One region of the Endozoicomonas sp. 8E genome, then DNA from elsewhere that is predicted to be linked to it. Evidence: predicted binding sites of a transcription regulator. Region 1 holds the regulator's gene; each other region holds the start of a gene.
The links. Region 1 encodes sigma-54, which starts transcription at its own class of promoters, with help from an activator protein. Its sites were predicted from a motif close to TGGCACNNNNNTTGCTNT; they were not measured.
Positions count from the first base shown of each region.

Region 2: P6910_RS18080 (ANTAR domain-containing response regulator) is a predicted target of sigma-54. The motif match lies at 2,043-2,060, and genes of this name have one in related genera.
Region 3: urtA (urea ABC transporter substrate-binding protein) is a predicted target of sigma-54. The motif match lies at 4,048-4,065, and genes of this name have one in related genera.

Region 1 covers NZ_CP120717.1:1,614,101-1,619,450, reverse strand. Annotated here, with positions in the region: gene lptA (lipopolysaccharide transport periplasmic protein LptA) at 1-473, shown strand, start outside; gene lptB (LPS export ABC transporter ATP-binding protein) at 574-1,299, shown strand; gene P6910_RS05800 (RNA polymerase factor sigma-54) at 1,558-3,012, shown strand; gene hpf (ribosome hibernation-promoting factor, HPF/YfiA family) at 3,206-3,517, shown strand; gene ptsN (PTS IIA-like nitrogen regulatory protein PtsN) at 3,532-3,984, shown strand; gene rapZ (RNase adapter RapZ) at 4,250-5,107, shown strand; gene P6910_RS05780 (HPr family phosphocarrier protein) at 5,107-5,350, shown strand, end outside.
Region 2 covers NZ_CP120717.1:5,257,978-5,263,327, forward strand. Annotated here, with positions in the region: gene P6910_RS18070 (CmpA/NrtA family ABC transporter substrate-binding protein) at 1-954, opposite strand, end outside; gene P6910_RS18075 (hypothetical protein) at 1,043-1,258, opposite strand; gene P6910_RS18080 (ANTAR domain-containing response regulator) at 1,405-1,992, opposite strand; gene ispH (4-hydroxy-3-methylbut-2-enyl diphosphate reductase) at 2,154-3,098, opposite strand; gene P6910_RS18090 (peptidylprolyl isomerase) at 3,095-3,580, opposite strand; gene lspA (signal peptidase II) at 3,672-4,166, opposite strand; gene ileS (isoleucine--tRNA ligase) at 4,399-5,350, opposite strand, start outside.
Region 3 covers NZ_CP120717.1:768,620-773,969, forward strand. Annotated here, with positions in the region: gene urtC (urea ABC transporter permease subunit UrtC) at 1-866, opposite strand, end outside; gene urtB (urea ABC transporter permease subunit UrtB) at 957-2,582, opposite strand; gene urtA (urea ABC transporter substrate-binding protein) at 2,696-4,003, opposite strand; gene P6910_RS03155 (urease accessory protein UreD) at 4,290-5,234, shown strand.

The DNA.
Region 1 (5,350 bases):
CTGTCATGGCACAAGCATTGCCATCCGACCGGCAGAAGCCTATTGAAATCGAATCCAACACCGCCGATATCGATAACAAGAAAGGTGTATCCATCTATAAGGGCAATGTTGTGATGATCCAGGGCACCACCCGGATTACCGGAGACAAGGTGACCATATATTCCGCTCAGCAAGAAGTTAAGAAAATTGTGGCAGAAGGCAACCAGGAAAGGGCTTACTACGAAGAACAGCAACCTGATGATCAGGGCACTCTGCAAGCCTGGGGTCATACTATCGATTATCAGGTGGCTGGCGATAAGATCCAACTGATCAAGCAGGCACAGTTGACTCAGAAGGGTGATACCTTCACGGGTGAACGTATTGATTATGACCTGACCAAACAGACCGTGAATGCCAAGGGCAGCGAGAACAAAAGCAATCCGGATGGTCGGGTCAAAATGATTTACCAACCCAAACCTGAGAGCAAGCAGTAGTACTCAAACCCCATTACACTCAATGCTCAACGACTGAACAGGCTTGAAAGGGCTGTCAGAAAAACGACAGCTAACTTTTAAACAGGAAGACAGACACCGGATGGCAACGCTTAAGGCAGAACATCTCAGTAAAAGCTACAAAGGCAGACAGGTCGTCAAAGATGTATCCCTGGCTGTCGACAGTGGTCAGATTGTTGGACTTCTTGGCCCCAACGGGGCCGGTAAAACTACCTGCTTCTACATGATTGTAGGTCTCGTAAAAGCAGACGGTGGACAGGTTGATCTCAGTGGCCAGAATTTAACCCATGAACCTATGCATGGCCGAGCCAGAGCCGGCGTAGGTTATTTGCCACAGGAAGTTTCTATTTTCAGGAAATTGACGGTCACCGATAACCTGCTTTCGATATTGGAAACCCGTTCCGACCTTTCCAGGAAAGACCGCATTGCAAAGATGGAGTCATTACTTGAGGAGTTCAATATCAATCATATCAGGGACAATCCGGGTATGAGCCTTTCCGGTGGTGAAAAGCGCAGGGTAGAAATTGCCCGAGCTCTTTGCACTGACCCAAAATTTATCCTGCTCGATGAACCCTTTGCCGGTGTTGACCCCATTTCTGTTGGTGACATCAAGGCTATTATCACGCACCTGAGAGCCCGAGGCATCGGAGTCCTGATTACCGACCATAATGTCCGGGAAACACTGGATATCTGCGAGAAGGCCTACATTGTCAGTGAAGGCACTATTATTGCCGAGGGTGACAGTCAGACTGTCCTGGCTAATCAAAAGGTTCGTGACGTCTATCTCGGGCATCAGTTCAGTCTCTGATCAGCTCTTGGGTGGATCTCGCGAAAGAAGCGAGCAAAGGTGTTGAGCTGATTTATCTTCGTACTCTTGTTCTGAATGTTGCATGGCTGACTTGATGAATCACTTTCCCGAAGCTTCAGATGTGATTATAATCCCAGTGACACGGAGAGTAGCCCAATCAAAAAAATCAACAGACACTGAGATATAACTGTCAGGCGCTGATGGCATCAAATCTGGCACCCTCAGTGCAGACACCGAAGTAAAGGTATACAGTTGCCTATGAAGCCATCCTTACAGCTAAAAATGGGCCAGCAGCTGACCATGACACCTCAGCTGCAGCAGGCCATAAGGCTTCTACAACTTTCCACTCTGGATCTTCAGCAGGAAATCCAGGAAGTTCTTGAATCCAACCCGATGCTGGAGTCTGAAGAGTCTGTTGAAGAACCACCTGCACCCCGTGATGAAGGGGAGCGACCTGTTGACTTTAATGAAAAAGCAGAACAGCCCCCGGAACCGGAAGAACCCCAGTGGGCCGACAGCATACCCAATGACCTGCCCGTTGACTCCGGATGGGATGATGTCTATTCCAGCCTGCCCGCTGCAACCGATGAAGAACATGATCCTATTGCCCGCTCCCGGGCTACTGATTCCCTCCAGGACTACCTGGAATGGCAGTTAAACCTGACTCCCATGACTGACAGAGACAGGCTGATGGGTCTGGCTGTTATCGAAGCCACCAATAATGATGGATACCTGACTCACTCCCTGGAAGAAATTTATCTTTCGCTACAGGAACAGCTAGAGGAACTGGCGTTTGAAGAACTTCAGGTCATGCAGCGACGGATTCTTCACTTTGATCCGGTGGGTTGCGCCAGCGCCAACCTGAAAGAATGTCTCGAAGTTCAACTCAATCAACTGCCACAAGAAACCCATTTCCTGAAAGAAGCACGCCTGCTGATCCAGAATCATCTTCAGGCACTGGGAAGTCGTGACTACGCTCAAATCATGCGGCGTACCCGTCTCAAAGAACATCAACTCAGGGAAGCCCTTAACCTGGTTCAAAGCCTCAACCCGAGGCCCGGATCTGAAATCGGTCAGGCAGACACGGAATACGTCACCCCCGATATTTCGGTCACCAAAGTCAGGGACCGCTGGGCGGTTGAACTGAACTCAGAGTCCCTGCCCAGACTTCGCATCAACAACAATTACGCCTCAATGGTGCAGCGTGCCAATAACAGTCGTGACAACGTCTTTATGAAGAACCAGCTACAGGAAGCCCGCTGGTTTCTGAAAAACCTGCAAAGTCGTAACGAAACCCTACTGAAAGTAGCCGACAAGATTGTTGAATTTCAGAAAGATTTTCTGGAGCAGGGTGAGCAGGCAATGAAGCCCCTGGTGCTGGCAGACATTGCTCAGGCAGTGGATATGCACGAGTCCACTATTTCCAGGGTCACTACCCAGAAATACATGCACACTCCAAGAGGCGTGTTTGAGCTGAAATACTTTTTCTCCAGCCATGTCAGCACAGCCACTGGCGGCGAGTGCTCATCAACAGCCATCAGAGCCTTGATCAAAAAACTGGTATCCGATGAAAACCCTAAAAAACCACTGAGTGATAACAAAATTGCCGGTTTGCTGGGGGATCAGGGGATCAAAGTAGCCAGGAGAACCATTGCCAAATATCGTGAATCGATGAATATTCCGCCATCGAATGAACGCAAGCAGCTTATTTGAGCCTTCAGCGATTATGGTAATAAGCTTTCGCAGGTTGAGGTAATCGACCCTTATACCACAAATCGCCCCATAGATTTTTTGTCTCAGAACAGCGCCAACTGTCAATGACAGTGATAGACTTTCAATCAGGGTTGCCCGTAGAATCCCGGGGGCAGTCCAATGTCGAGAATCGGGATCAGCAGGAGAGCGTTACATGCAAGTCAACATCAGTGGACATCATGTAGAGGTGACTGAGGCTCTGAAAGATTATGTCACCAAGAAACTCGACCGCCTTGCCGCCCACTTTGATCAGATTACAAACGTTCAGGTCACTCTGAGTGTTGAAAAACTGAAGCACAGAGTGGAAGCGACTCTACATGTTCGTAGGGCGGATATTAATGCAACCGCTGAGGCTGAAGATATGTACGCTGCCATTGATGACATGTCGGACAAACTGGATCGACAACTGGTAAAACACAAAGAGAAAACGCTTGACCGGCTACAGGGTGCCAACGGCCGCCTGTAAGCATCGATCGCTGTATGATTATTGAAAACATTCTTACCCCCGGGCGCACCCTTTGCGATGTGCAGGGGGCCAGCAAAAAGAAAATCCTGGAAATTGTTGCGGAAATCATCAGTGAGCATGTTCCCGCCATCAACACCAAGGATCTGTTTAACAAGCTGATTAGCAGAGAGCGACTCGGTACCACCGGTTTAGGCAAAGGGATAGCTCTGCCCCACTGTCGCTCCAGTGCTTGTCAGCATCCTACCGGACTTCTGATCAAACTGTCTGAACCCGTAGATTTTGACTCTGTGGACAAACAGCCGGTCGATCTGGTGTTCGCACTCATCGTTCCGGAAGAAAATACTCAGGAGCATCTGAATATACTGCAGGCTGTGGCTGAACGCTTTCAATCAGAAGTATTGTTGAGCCAGATGCGAGCGGCAGAAACTTCCGAGGCACTTTACAACATCATCTGTCCCCCCGCTTAAAGGCTGTATATAAAAAACATTTTGCTTGCTGATCTGATAAGAGAAGCAGGCAAAATGTTTTTTGCTCAGAAATCCTTTCTTCTTCACTTTTGTCACTACAAAGCCTATTTATCCTTCAAAACTGCATGGAATAGAAATATCCGGACTATGCTAGAAATAAAAGCAAGCGACTGGTTCTAATCTCATTGGGTTTTGATAGACTTGCCTCACTCGGAACCAGGTGAGAGACCTGTTTACACAGTCAAACAATCGGGAAGGACACACCATGAAGCTGGTCATCATCAGTGGACGTTCAGGCTCCGGCAAAAGCTCCGCCCTTCACGCCCTTGAAGATGAGGGCTTTTACTGTGTAGACAACCTTCCTGCCAGCATGTTGAATGATCTCCCAGCCAATCTTAAAAGCAACCTGGTTGAACCGCACCGTATGGCTGTCAGCCTCGATGTTCGTAATGTGCCCGGCTCTCTGGAACGCTTCCCGACATTGTTGGAAAAGTTGAAAAAACAGGGGGTTGAGTGTCAGGTAATATTTCTCGACGCAGACAGCAACACCCTGATGAAGCGCTATAGCTCGACACGCCGTCGCCATCCTCTCAGCAATGATGAGGTATCCCTGACAGAAGCCATTAATCTGGAAAAGAAACTGCTGGCTCCACTGGCTGAAGAAGCCGACATAAGGCTGGACACTTCACCACTGTCTGTCCATGAAATCAGAGAACAGATAAGACAACGACTCTGCGGCTCCACCAGCAAAAGTATGACCCTGATGATCCAGTCCTTTGGCTTCAAGCACGGCATGCCGGTTGACGCAGACTACGTCTTTGATGTTCGCTGTCTGCCTAATCCTTTCTGGGTTGAAGCCTTAAGATCCTTCACAGGTCAGGATCAGCCCGTTAAAGATTTTCTGACATCAGAACCCATGGTGGATGAGATGTTTGAAGATCTCAGCACATTCGTGGAAAAATGGTTACCAAGGTTCGAATCCGGACAGCGCAGTTATATGACGATTGCGATCGGATGTACCGGCGGGCAGCACCGTTCCGTATTTATTAGTGAAAAACTGGGCGAGTGGCTCAAAGAACGTTTTGACTGTGTTCAGGTCAGACATCGGGAGCTTTCCAAATAATGATCAAGAAGCAGATCACCATTATTAATAAACTTGGTTTACATGCTCGGGCAGCATCCAAATTTGTTTCTACGACTTCGGCTTTTGCCAGCCAGGCAAGAGTGAGCTTTAATGGCCGTGAAGTGGATGGAAAAAGCATCATGGCCGTCATGATGCTGGCTGCTGGAAAGGGCTCTGTCCTTGATTTGACATTTGAAGGCCATGATGAAGAAGAGGCCTGTTCGGCTCTGTGCAATCTGATCA
Region 2 (5,350 bases), 3.6 Mb from region 1:
GGTCATGCTGTTGGCAATCACGTCGTAGTCAGCACCTACATAATTGGACTGGGAAAGTATTTTCACAGCCTCAGGACGGTTGGCGTTGTTATTTTCATCCAGCCATTTGGCAGCACGGATCAGTGCGCGGGTCAGACGAATAGTGGTGTTGGGATATTTCTCGGCAAAGGCTTTGGTAATACCGAACACTTTCTCCGGATTGTCTTTCCAGATCTCGTAATCCGTAACAACAGGAACACCGATATTTTTGAAGACAGCCTGCTGGTTCCAGGGCTCACCTACGCAGTAACCATAGATAGTGCCCGCTTCCATAGTGGCTGGCATCTGGGGTGGCGGAGTCACGGATAACAGTGCGTCAGCATTAATCTGACCCGAGGTATCCCCCTTGTGCGGAGCATAATATCCGGGGTGAATGCCACCCGCTGCCAACCAGTACCTTAATTCATAGTTGTGTGTAGATACCGGGAAGACCATGCCCATGTTGAATGGCTTGCCGTCGTCTTTGTACTTTTCCACAACCGGCTTCAGAGCATCTGCCTTGATGGGATGCTGGGGCTTGCCGTCTGCCCGTTTGGGAATATTCGGTTTCATCTGTTTCCAGATTTCATTGGAAACAGTAATACCATTACCGTTCAGATCCATGGAAAACGGAGTGATGATTTCCGCTTTTGTACCATAACCCATAGTCGCGGCAATAGGTTGACCGGCCAGCATATGCGCGCCATCGAGCCGTCCATCGATGACACCATCAAGTAATACTTTCCAGTTTGCCTGAGCTTCTATGGTGACGTACAAGCCTTCATCTTCGAAGTAGCCTTTTTCGTACGCAATGGCTATGGGTGCCATATCCGTCAGTTTGATAAAACCAAACCTCAGTTCTTCCTTTTCCGGATAACCCAGCTCAGCATTTGCCTGTATTGATACAAGACCACTGACGCTAATCAGGGCACTCATTGCCACCGACTTAAAGGGTCTAAACCACTTCATTTGTCACTCCAACTATCTCTACTGATAGCTTACTGCCCTGCTACCTAAAGATTTATTATTCTGCACCGCCCCCTGAAATGCCGTTTCGGCTCTGGCTCATGCTTCGCTCCATCACCTCGTCGTCACGCATTTCAGGGGTTCGGTACATCCATGTAAAAAAAAAGCGCCCACCGCTAGCCGGAAATTCTTCCAGACAGCGGTGAGCGCCTTTGCTCTCTTTCACAACGTCTTTGTTGTGAATACCTGCTCCTGCCGCCCTTGGCAGGAACATTTTTTATTGTTGTAGCAGACTTATAGCATTCTTCGTGCCAACTAATTTCAGCCCCTAACCATGCTTATTTTTCAATTTTCTTTCATTTTTATTTCGGTTTGGTGCAAAACACAAAAATTTCGCACCAACAACGAGCAATCTTTCGATCATGACGCTTTTTCTTCCAGCATATTGAAAACATCAATGACATTTCTGGCCACAGCTGCCAGAGTTTTACCGTTATCCATAGCCATCTTTCTTAACTTTTTATAAGCCTGGTCTTCATTGATCCCTTGTCTGGACATCAGCAACCCCTTGGCTTTGTCCAGTAACTTTCGATCTTCCAGACGACTCCGGGTCCGCTCCAGCTCATCTTTCAATGACTGGTATTCCTGAAAACGGGCAACGGCCACATCAATAATGGTTTTGAGGCGCTGAGGCTGCAGATCAGCCACGATATAAGCATTAACGCCGGATCGTGTGGCTTGCTGGACGATGTTGTCAGTGGTTTGCTCTACAAACATTACGACAGGGAGTGGAGTAGTCTTATTGATCAAAGCGAGCTTTTCCAGAAGTGAGGGGGCAGGCTTATCCAGACCAATCACCAGAATATCGGGCGAGACACTGGAAACAACGGTCAGCAGGTCCTCATTCTGTCCCTGTCGCTTAATGACTTGATAGCCAAACTCATTAAGTGCCTGGTTTAAAACAGACAGTCGAGCCGAACGGTCTCCAATCAATAACACCGAACCCATAACCTGTAACACTCTCTATCCCTGAAAAGATAACTATTCACAGGTTCTTTTAAGCAAGGGCTGTACCAGAGCAACCTGGAACAGGTTTAGCATTCAGAATCAGCCTCCTGTTTCGGAAACGAAATCGATGCAAACGCCTGATGCCTGGCCAGTTGGATGTCTCAGACTTCCACGATCCGAAGCTCTTTGGGCATGCTAAAAACAATATTCTCTTGCTCCCCTTCCAGTTCTTCGGGCTCTTCGGCGCCTAATTCAATCAACCGATTGATGACACCTTTCACCAGCACTTCGGGGGCTGAAGCGCCTGCGGTAATACCCAGACTCTCTTTGCCTTCCAGCCACTCAGGCTGAATGTCATGGGCTCCGTCAACAAGATAAGCTGACGCCCCTGTTCTTTCGGCTAATTCTCTGAGGCGGTTGGAGTTGGAACTGTTCACAGAACCTACCACAAAAACTGCATCGCATTCAGATGCCAGAGCCTTCACGGCATCTTGACGATTTTGAGTGGCGTAGCAGATATCGTCTTTGCGCGGTCCATTAATTTCAGGGAACTTGACTCTTAGTGCATCTATCACTCTGGCAGTATCATCCATAGACAGTGTCGTCTGTGTGACATAAGCAAGATGTTTCGGATCTTTCACTGTCAGTTTCCAAACATCGTCTTCTGTTTCGACGAGGTACATCTTCCCGCCTTTAGAGTCGTCGTATTGGCCCATGGTACCTTCCACCTCGGGATGACCATCATGACCAATCAGAATACACTCCATACTATCCCGGGAGTAGCGCACAACTTCCATATGGACTTTTTTGACCAGAGGACAGGAGGCATCAAAGACTTTCAAGCCACGACGGGCAGCCTCTGCTTCGACCGCTTTGGAAACACCGTGAGCACTGAAAATAACAATAGAATCATCCGGTATCTGATGGAGCTCCTCAACAAATATGGCACCACGCTGTTTGAGGTTTTCTACCACAAACTTGTTGTGAACGACTTCGTGACGCACATAAATAGGAGGCTCAAAAACATCCAGAGCCCGGTTTACAATGTCGATAGCCCGGTCGACGCCTGCACAGAATCCCCGGGGATTTGCCAGCCTGATTTTCATGCCTCTGCGCTCTTGTCTGGTGTATGAGTTTCTGGTGTATGAGTCGCTTGCGTGATATTCAGAACGTTCACTTCAAACAACAGTTCTTTACCTGCCAGCGGATGATTAAAGTCCACTTCAACATGGCTCTCTGTCAAACCAGTAATGACGCCAGCCAGCTCAGAGTTGGCCGCATCCGCAAAAGAAACGACTAAACCTTCCTGCAACTCCATATCATCAGAGAACGTGTCTCGGGAAAACTCCCTGACGTTCTCAGGATTAGGCATACCAAAAGCACCGACGGGTGGAATTCTGAAACTGCCCTGGTCACCCTCGGACAAGCCATAAATCACCTGCTCAAAGCCCTGAGGCAGGTTTCCATCCCCCACAACGAATGTAGCAGGCTGGCCATCAAAATTACTGTCTACCACCTGCCCGTCTTCCAGTTTCAGGGCAAAGTGCAGTGTTACCTGCCTTCCCGGTCCTACCACAACATCAGACATTGTTTTTCTAAACCCGCTTTCGAAAAATCCATTCATACATAAACAACGATTGCCGCCATCTTAAAGATTCCAGGTGCCTCACGACATAATTTCAGCTACGACTGTTATGTTGAGGCCGGAAGATATCCAGAACTAACATGGCTGCACCGGAGCTTATGGCCATATCCGCCAGGTTAAAGGACGGGAAATACCAACCGTCATAATACACCAACAGAAAATCCACGACGTAACCATTCATGACCCGATCATAAAGATTGCCCAGTGCACCTCCCAGTATCAAGGCCATTGAGCAGGCCTGCCACCTTTCTTCTTTCTTCATTCGGGCAAGCCAGCTGACCAGCATCAGGCTGACGACGGATGCCACCCCCACAAAAAGCCACCGTTGCCAGCCACTCTGATCACTCAGAAAACTGAAAGCGGCGCCGGTATTATAAGCCAGAGTCAGTGAGAAAAAGGATGGAATAACAGGCACCTGCTCATAAAGGTATAAGCTATCCACTATGCGATGCTTGACCACCTGATCCAGAATCAGAACCACTCCACTGATCCACAACCAGTGGAGCATTCCCCAGGATTTTTTTCTCATACTGTTGAGGCCCTTTAAATCTGTTTTAGTGAGTCCCAGTCAAATCTTATGCCGAGTTGTATAAGTGTCGATATGGTTACAAACCGAAATAGAAGATAAAGCTCTATATCTATAACCGGAGAAGGTGACTTTTCCTTGTCTGTCTGACTGTTCTCGCAGTCAAAAAACAGAGTACCAGTGGGTGAAAAAAATGCCCGTACACTACCAGGCATTTCTGATTCATGACGATCAATCAGGCAAATCTTCTGACCTCACCTTCACCGTCAACATTTTCAACACAACGCCCGCAGAGTGTTGTGTGTGCTTCAATAGTGCCAACGTCTTCACGACGGTGCCAGCAACGCTCACACTTCTCATGCTCTGACTTGCGCACAGCAACCTTCAAACCCTCAACTTCGGTATCCACAGCCTTTACAGCTTCAGGCAGAGGCTTCAGTTCAGCCTTGGAAGTAATCAGGACAAAGCGCAGTTCATCGCCCAGTTTGCCCAGCGTTTCCAACAGTGAGTCATTGGCAAACAAGGTCACTTCTGCTTCCAGTCCGCCACCGATCACACTCTCTTTACGAGCGTCTTCAAGCGCCTTATTGACTGCGTGTTTTACGGTCATGACAGAGTTCCAGTAATCTGCTCCCAATTCATCACCTTCCAGGCTTTTCAGGTCTTCATACCAGGTTTCCAGCAGAACAGACTTGCTGCGCGAGCCGGGAATGGACTGCCAGATCTCATCGGCCGTAAAGCTGGTGATGGGAGCAATCCACCGGGCAAAGGCTTCAACAATATGGAACATAGCCGTCTGACAGCTTCGACGCGCCAGACTATCTGACCGGGTTGTATACTGACGATCCTTGATGATATCCAGATAGAAACCGCCCAGATCCAGAGAGCAGAAATTATGTACTTTCTGGTAAACATTAAGGAAGTTATAGCTGTCATAGGCGTCAATGACTTCTTTCTGCAAACCCACGGCGCGATCCACGGCCCAGCGATCAAGAGACAGCATATCATCCCAGGCCACACTGTCGGTTTCAGGGTTGAAGCCGTTAAGGTTAGACAACAGGAAACGAGCCGTGTTACGAATACGACGATAGCTGTCTGCCGTGCGCTTGAGGATTTCATCGGACACGGTCATTTCTGCGGTGTAGTCCGTTGCAGACACCCAGAGACGCAAAATATCCGCACCCAGT
Region 3 (5,350 bases), 850 kb from region 1:
CCTCTGCCACCAACGGCCACCCAGATCACCAGTTCAATAGAGTTGACAGGGGAGAACTCACCCGGATTAATGATGCCTACCTGTGGCACATAAAGTGCGCCTGCGATGCCGGCCAACACGGCAGAAACCATAAAAGCAACCAGCTTGTAATGTTCAACCCGATAACCCATAAAACGGGTTCTGCTTTCGGCATCTCGGACAGCCATCAGAACTCTTCCGTAACGGGAATTCACCAGCCATCGACAAATCAGGTAGCCCAGTCCCAGGGCCAGCGCGGAAAACATCAACAGAGCGACACGGGTTGTGTCACTTTGCAGGCTGAAGCCCAGAATATCTTTAAAGTCGGTCAGGCCATTATTGCCACCAAAACCGAAATCGTTCTGGAAGAACATCAGCATCAGGGCATAAGTCAGTGCCTGAGTAATGATGGACAGATAGACGCCGGTGACCCGGGAACGGAATGCCAGCCAGCCAAACAGGAAAGCGAGAATGCCGGGAACCAGAGCCACCATCAATAGAGTAAACAAGAAAGAATCAAAACCCTGCCAGTACCAGGGCAGCTCCTGCCAGCTCAGAAACACCATGAAGTCTGGCAGCTCAGGATTGCCATAGACACCACGGTCACCAATCTGGCGCATCAGATACATCCCCATGGCATAGCCACCAAGGGCAAAGAGGGCGCCATGGCCGAGACTGAGGATGCCGCAATAACCCCAGACCAGATCCAGAGCCAGGGCCAGAAGGCCCAGACAGAGATATTTTCCAAGCAGTGTGACGGTATAACTGCTGACGTGCAGGGCAGAGCCTTCAGGTGCCAGAAGGTTGAGTCCACAGACCAGGATGCTAATGACAAAAACCGAGATCAAAAGCCACTTGCCCGCCGGATCGTCCAGAAGAAAACGACTGAGAGGACCTTTTCCATTTGTTTTTGACGACAACGCTACAGAACTCACGGATCAATCCTCCACCGCACGACCCTTAAGGGCGAACAGGCCTTTGGGTCTTTTCTGAATAAACAGAATGATGAAAATCAGTACCAGGATTTTGGCAACGACTGCACCTGCCCAGGGTTCCAGCAACTTATTGACGACACCCAGGCTCATGGCCGCCACCAATGTGCCCCAGAGATTTCCAACACCACCAAAGACCACCACCATGAAAGAGTCGATGATGTAGTTCTGGCCGAGATTTGGACCCACATTGGTTAACTGGGACAGGGCAACACCAGCAACGCCGGCAATACCGGAGCCAAGGCCAAAGGTCAGTGCGTCAATACGGTGGGTGGGAATGCCCATAGAGTTGGCCATGGCTCGATTCTGGGTAACGGCCCGTACATTCAAACCAAATCGGGTGTAGCGCAGGATAAACAACAGAGTCAGAAAGACGGCCAGACTGAAGCCAATGATGTAGACCCGGTTCCAGGTCAGAGATAAAGCCTCATTGATCACCCATGAGCCACTCAACCATTCCGGTGTTGAGACTGCCTGGTTCAGGGGCGAGAAGACGGTTCTGACGGCCTGTTGAAGTATCAGACTGATACCAAAAGTGGCCAGAAGTGTTTCCAGTGGGCGACCATAAAGGTGACGTATGACCAGTCGCTCAATCAAAATACCGACGCTACCAGCAACAACAAAGGCGGCTGGAATGGCAATAAACAGAGATTGCTCCAATAATGATGGAAAAGCTGATTGAATGACGAAAGTCGTATAAGCGCCAAGCATCATCATTTCGCCATGGGCCATGTTGATAACACCCATAACGCCAAAAGTGATCGCCAGACCAATGGCCGCCAGTAGTAATACCGAACCCAGACTTAAGCCAAAGAAAACACTTTCTATTGCGGAGTAGTATTCCTGTCTTCGATCCATGTCGGCCAGGGCGGTGTCTATGCCCAGAAGAATGTCTTTGTTTCTAGTCTCTGTTTTCGCTGATTCCAGTGCTGAACGAACAAAGGGATCATCAGACTCGGACAGAATTTCAAGACTTTGGATCTTGAGTTCATCACTACCCTGTTGGATCTGATATAAGGCAACCGCTGTTGTCAGGGCTGAATGAACATCTTCATCGGACTCCTTCTCCAGCATGGTTTTCAGAATGGCCAGTGTGTCAGCCTGAAGGTTTCTGGATGTTTCCTTAACTGCCTGAAGGCGCTTTTCCGGGTCTTCAGACTTCAGGTCCCAGAGAGCCAGAGCCGTTCTGATGGAGTTTCGCAGCCGGTTATTGATTCTGATTTTTTTCAGGCTGCGCTTTTTAACTTCACCCAGGACTTCATCCGTAATCGGGTCGGCAATGAGATACAGTCGACCTGACTTATTGCCCGAGATCAGACGACCTGTGCTCTTTTCAATAAACAGTTGGCCAGATAACCACAGGGTTAACAGTTTCTGGCTTTCATCATCACCTTTGGCAGAGAGACGGGTTATGGTGGTCTCCAGTTTGTCCCATGACTTCTCACTCAATTGTCTGGCCAGCTCTTCATTGCTTGTGATGTTGCTATTGGCCAGAGCCTGTGGGGATGAGACAAAGACAAAAAGAAGACAGAGGCATACTAACGGCAATACTTGCCAGAGTCTCCAGATCATAAAATTTCCAGTGAATAACGATGTGTTGGTCTGCCTTGTATTGGACAGACTTTTGGTGATGGCATGAAAGAGCTAATCTCTCATGCCATGTGACTTCAACAAAAGATCACTAATCAGTAGTTCTGACCAGAGCAGACACCTGATTCCAGGTTGTAGTTGCCGCACTTGATCGGGGCTGACCAGTCAGCAACAATTTTTGAGCTTTCAGGCAGATATTGAGTCCAGGCATCACCAATGACGCCCCCTTTGGTTTCCCAGACAATTTCAAACTGGCCATCGTCCTGAATTTCGCCAATCAATACCGGCTTGGTCAGGTGATGGTTGGTGTTCATTACAGCAATACCACCTGTCAGGTTGGGAACAGTGATGCCATACATGGCTGAACGGACGGCATCAACGCTGGTGGTTCCTGCTTTTTCAACAGCTTTTGTCCACATGTTAAAGCCAATATAAGTGGCTTCCATTGGATCATTGGCAACACGCTCTTCATTCCTGGTAAAGGTCTGCCAGGTTTCGATGAACTCATCGTTGATATCACTCTCGGCACTCATAAAGTAGTTCCAGGCTGCCAGGTGGCCTACCAGAGGTGCAGTATCTATACCTGACAGCTCTTCTTCGCCGACAGAGAAGGCAATCACCGGAATGTCTTCAGCAGCAATGCCCTGGTTAGCCAATTCTTTATAGAAAGGTACGTTGGCGTCGCCATTGATGGTGGAAATAACCGCCGTCTTTTTACCAGCTTTACCAAACTTCTTGATATCAGAAACAATGGTCTGCCAGTCAGAGTGACCAAAAGGCGTGTAATTGATCATGATGTCCGACTCTTTGATACCCTTGCTCTTCAGGTAGGATTCCAGAATCTTGTTGGTGGTTCTCGGGTAGACGTAATCAGTACCGGCCAGAACAAAACGATTGACGCTGCCGCCCTCTGAACTCATCAGATAATCAACCGCAGGAATAGCCTGTTGGTTGGGCGCTGCGCCGGTGTAAAAAACGTTTTTGGATGACTCTTGTCCCTCATACTGAACCGGGTAGAACATCAGGCCGTTTAACTCTTCAACCACTGGCAGAACTGATTTTCTGGAGACGGAAGTCCAGCCGCCAAAAATGACATCGACCTTTTCTTTTGCCAGCAGCTCACGCGCTTTTTCTGCAAACAGTGGCCAGTCAGAGGCAGGATCAACAACAACCGCTTCGAGTTTCTTTCCCAGCAGTCCACCTTTCTTATTCTGCTCGTCCACCATCATTAAAACAGTGTCTTTTAATGTGGTTTCACTGATCGCCATGGTGCCTGACAGAGAATGTAAAACACCAACCTTGATGGTCTCTGCAGCCTGGGATATGACCGAAAAAGAAAGGGCGGCGGTTGCGGCAGATGCTGCAACCAGACCCTTCGAGAGTTTTTTGAGGGAGCTCTTCATAGTTTTTATTAATCCTGTTTTTTATCCTTATGTGCGACAGTGTGACAGCAATGTGTATGCCAATATTGGCAGTCTTTGTCGTTCATGCGGAAAAGCTCTCACTTCTAACAGCTGAGTTAGAGTTAATTTCTTAATATCGTCTTGACAGTAGATGCCTTATTTCAGAACATCTTTGATCGCCAATGTGGTGCCTTTGCATTTTTTTGGTGCTATTTAAGCTGACTTTATGGTCAATAATGTCAGCAGTCGTATAAAAATAAAATGGAACATCTTTTGCAGGCCAGAGATGACCTTTAACATTAAGGGCAGAAGTATGGGGCTGGCATTCAATCGACTCTCTATCCCGCGATCTATCCCGCGATCTAACCCGGATACTGATTCCGATCAGGATGACGTTGCGTCCGGAGGCAGCGGCTGGCGTGCCGGTATTGCCGTTGAACTGAAATACATGGACGGCCATACCCGCATGGGCCGTTCGCGGCATTATGGACCACTGAGGATTCAGCGTCCGTTCTGGCCAGAAGGTAAAGACCTGGCCCATCTCTATGTTCTTCACCCACCAGGAGGGTTGGTTGCCGGTGACGAGCTGATTCAGAGTTTTGAAGCCCACTCTGGTGCATCCGGACTGGTTACCACACCTGCTGCGGGGAAAGTCTATTTCAATGGTAATGGCCGTCTTCAGAAACAGCTAACGTCCATGGTCGTTCAAGAGGGTGCCTGTCTTGAATGGTTGCCTCAGGAAACTATTATCTTTAATGGTGCAGAAGCGGAATTGAACACTTCTGTCGAGCTGAGAGGCAATGGTTGCTTCGCAGGCTGGGACATCGTTTGTCTCGGTCGTAAAGCCAGTGGCGAAGCGTTTAAGCAGGGCAGGGTGATCCAGAACCTTCAGCTCACCCGTAACGACCAGCCGCTTTATCGAGAAAGGCTGGAGCTGGCTGCGGATTCGCCCCTTACCCAGTCCGTTCTTGGTCTTAATGGTCAGCATGTTTTCGGTACACTGATCATGACCCTTGAAAAAGACCCCGGCTGCGATCATCTGCATGAAAGACTGGAAGCCCAGGGAGGCTCGAAATGTGCAGCCATTACCTGGCGAAACGGGGTTTTTATTGCCCGTTATCTCGGCAGTTCACCTGAACAGGCCAGAACACTGTTTGCCTGGCTTTGGAATGAGCTTCGTAGTCACTTGAATGGCCGGCAAGGTTGCAAGCCCAGAATCTGGAATACCTGATCGTTGATGCCTATAACCTACTAGGAGCCTGACCGAGAATAGCGCCCGTAGCGAGGACGGCAGAAAATTGAGGATGAAAATTCGGTTTTGTAAGGAGAATAGCGAGCTATTTGACG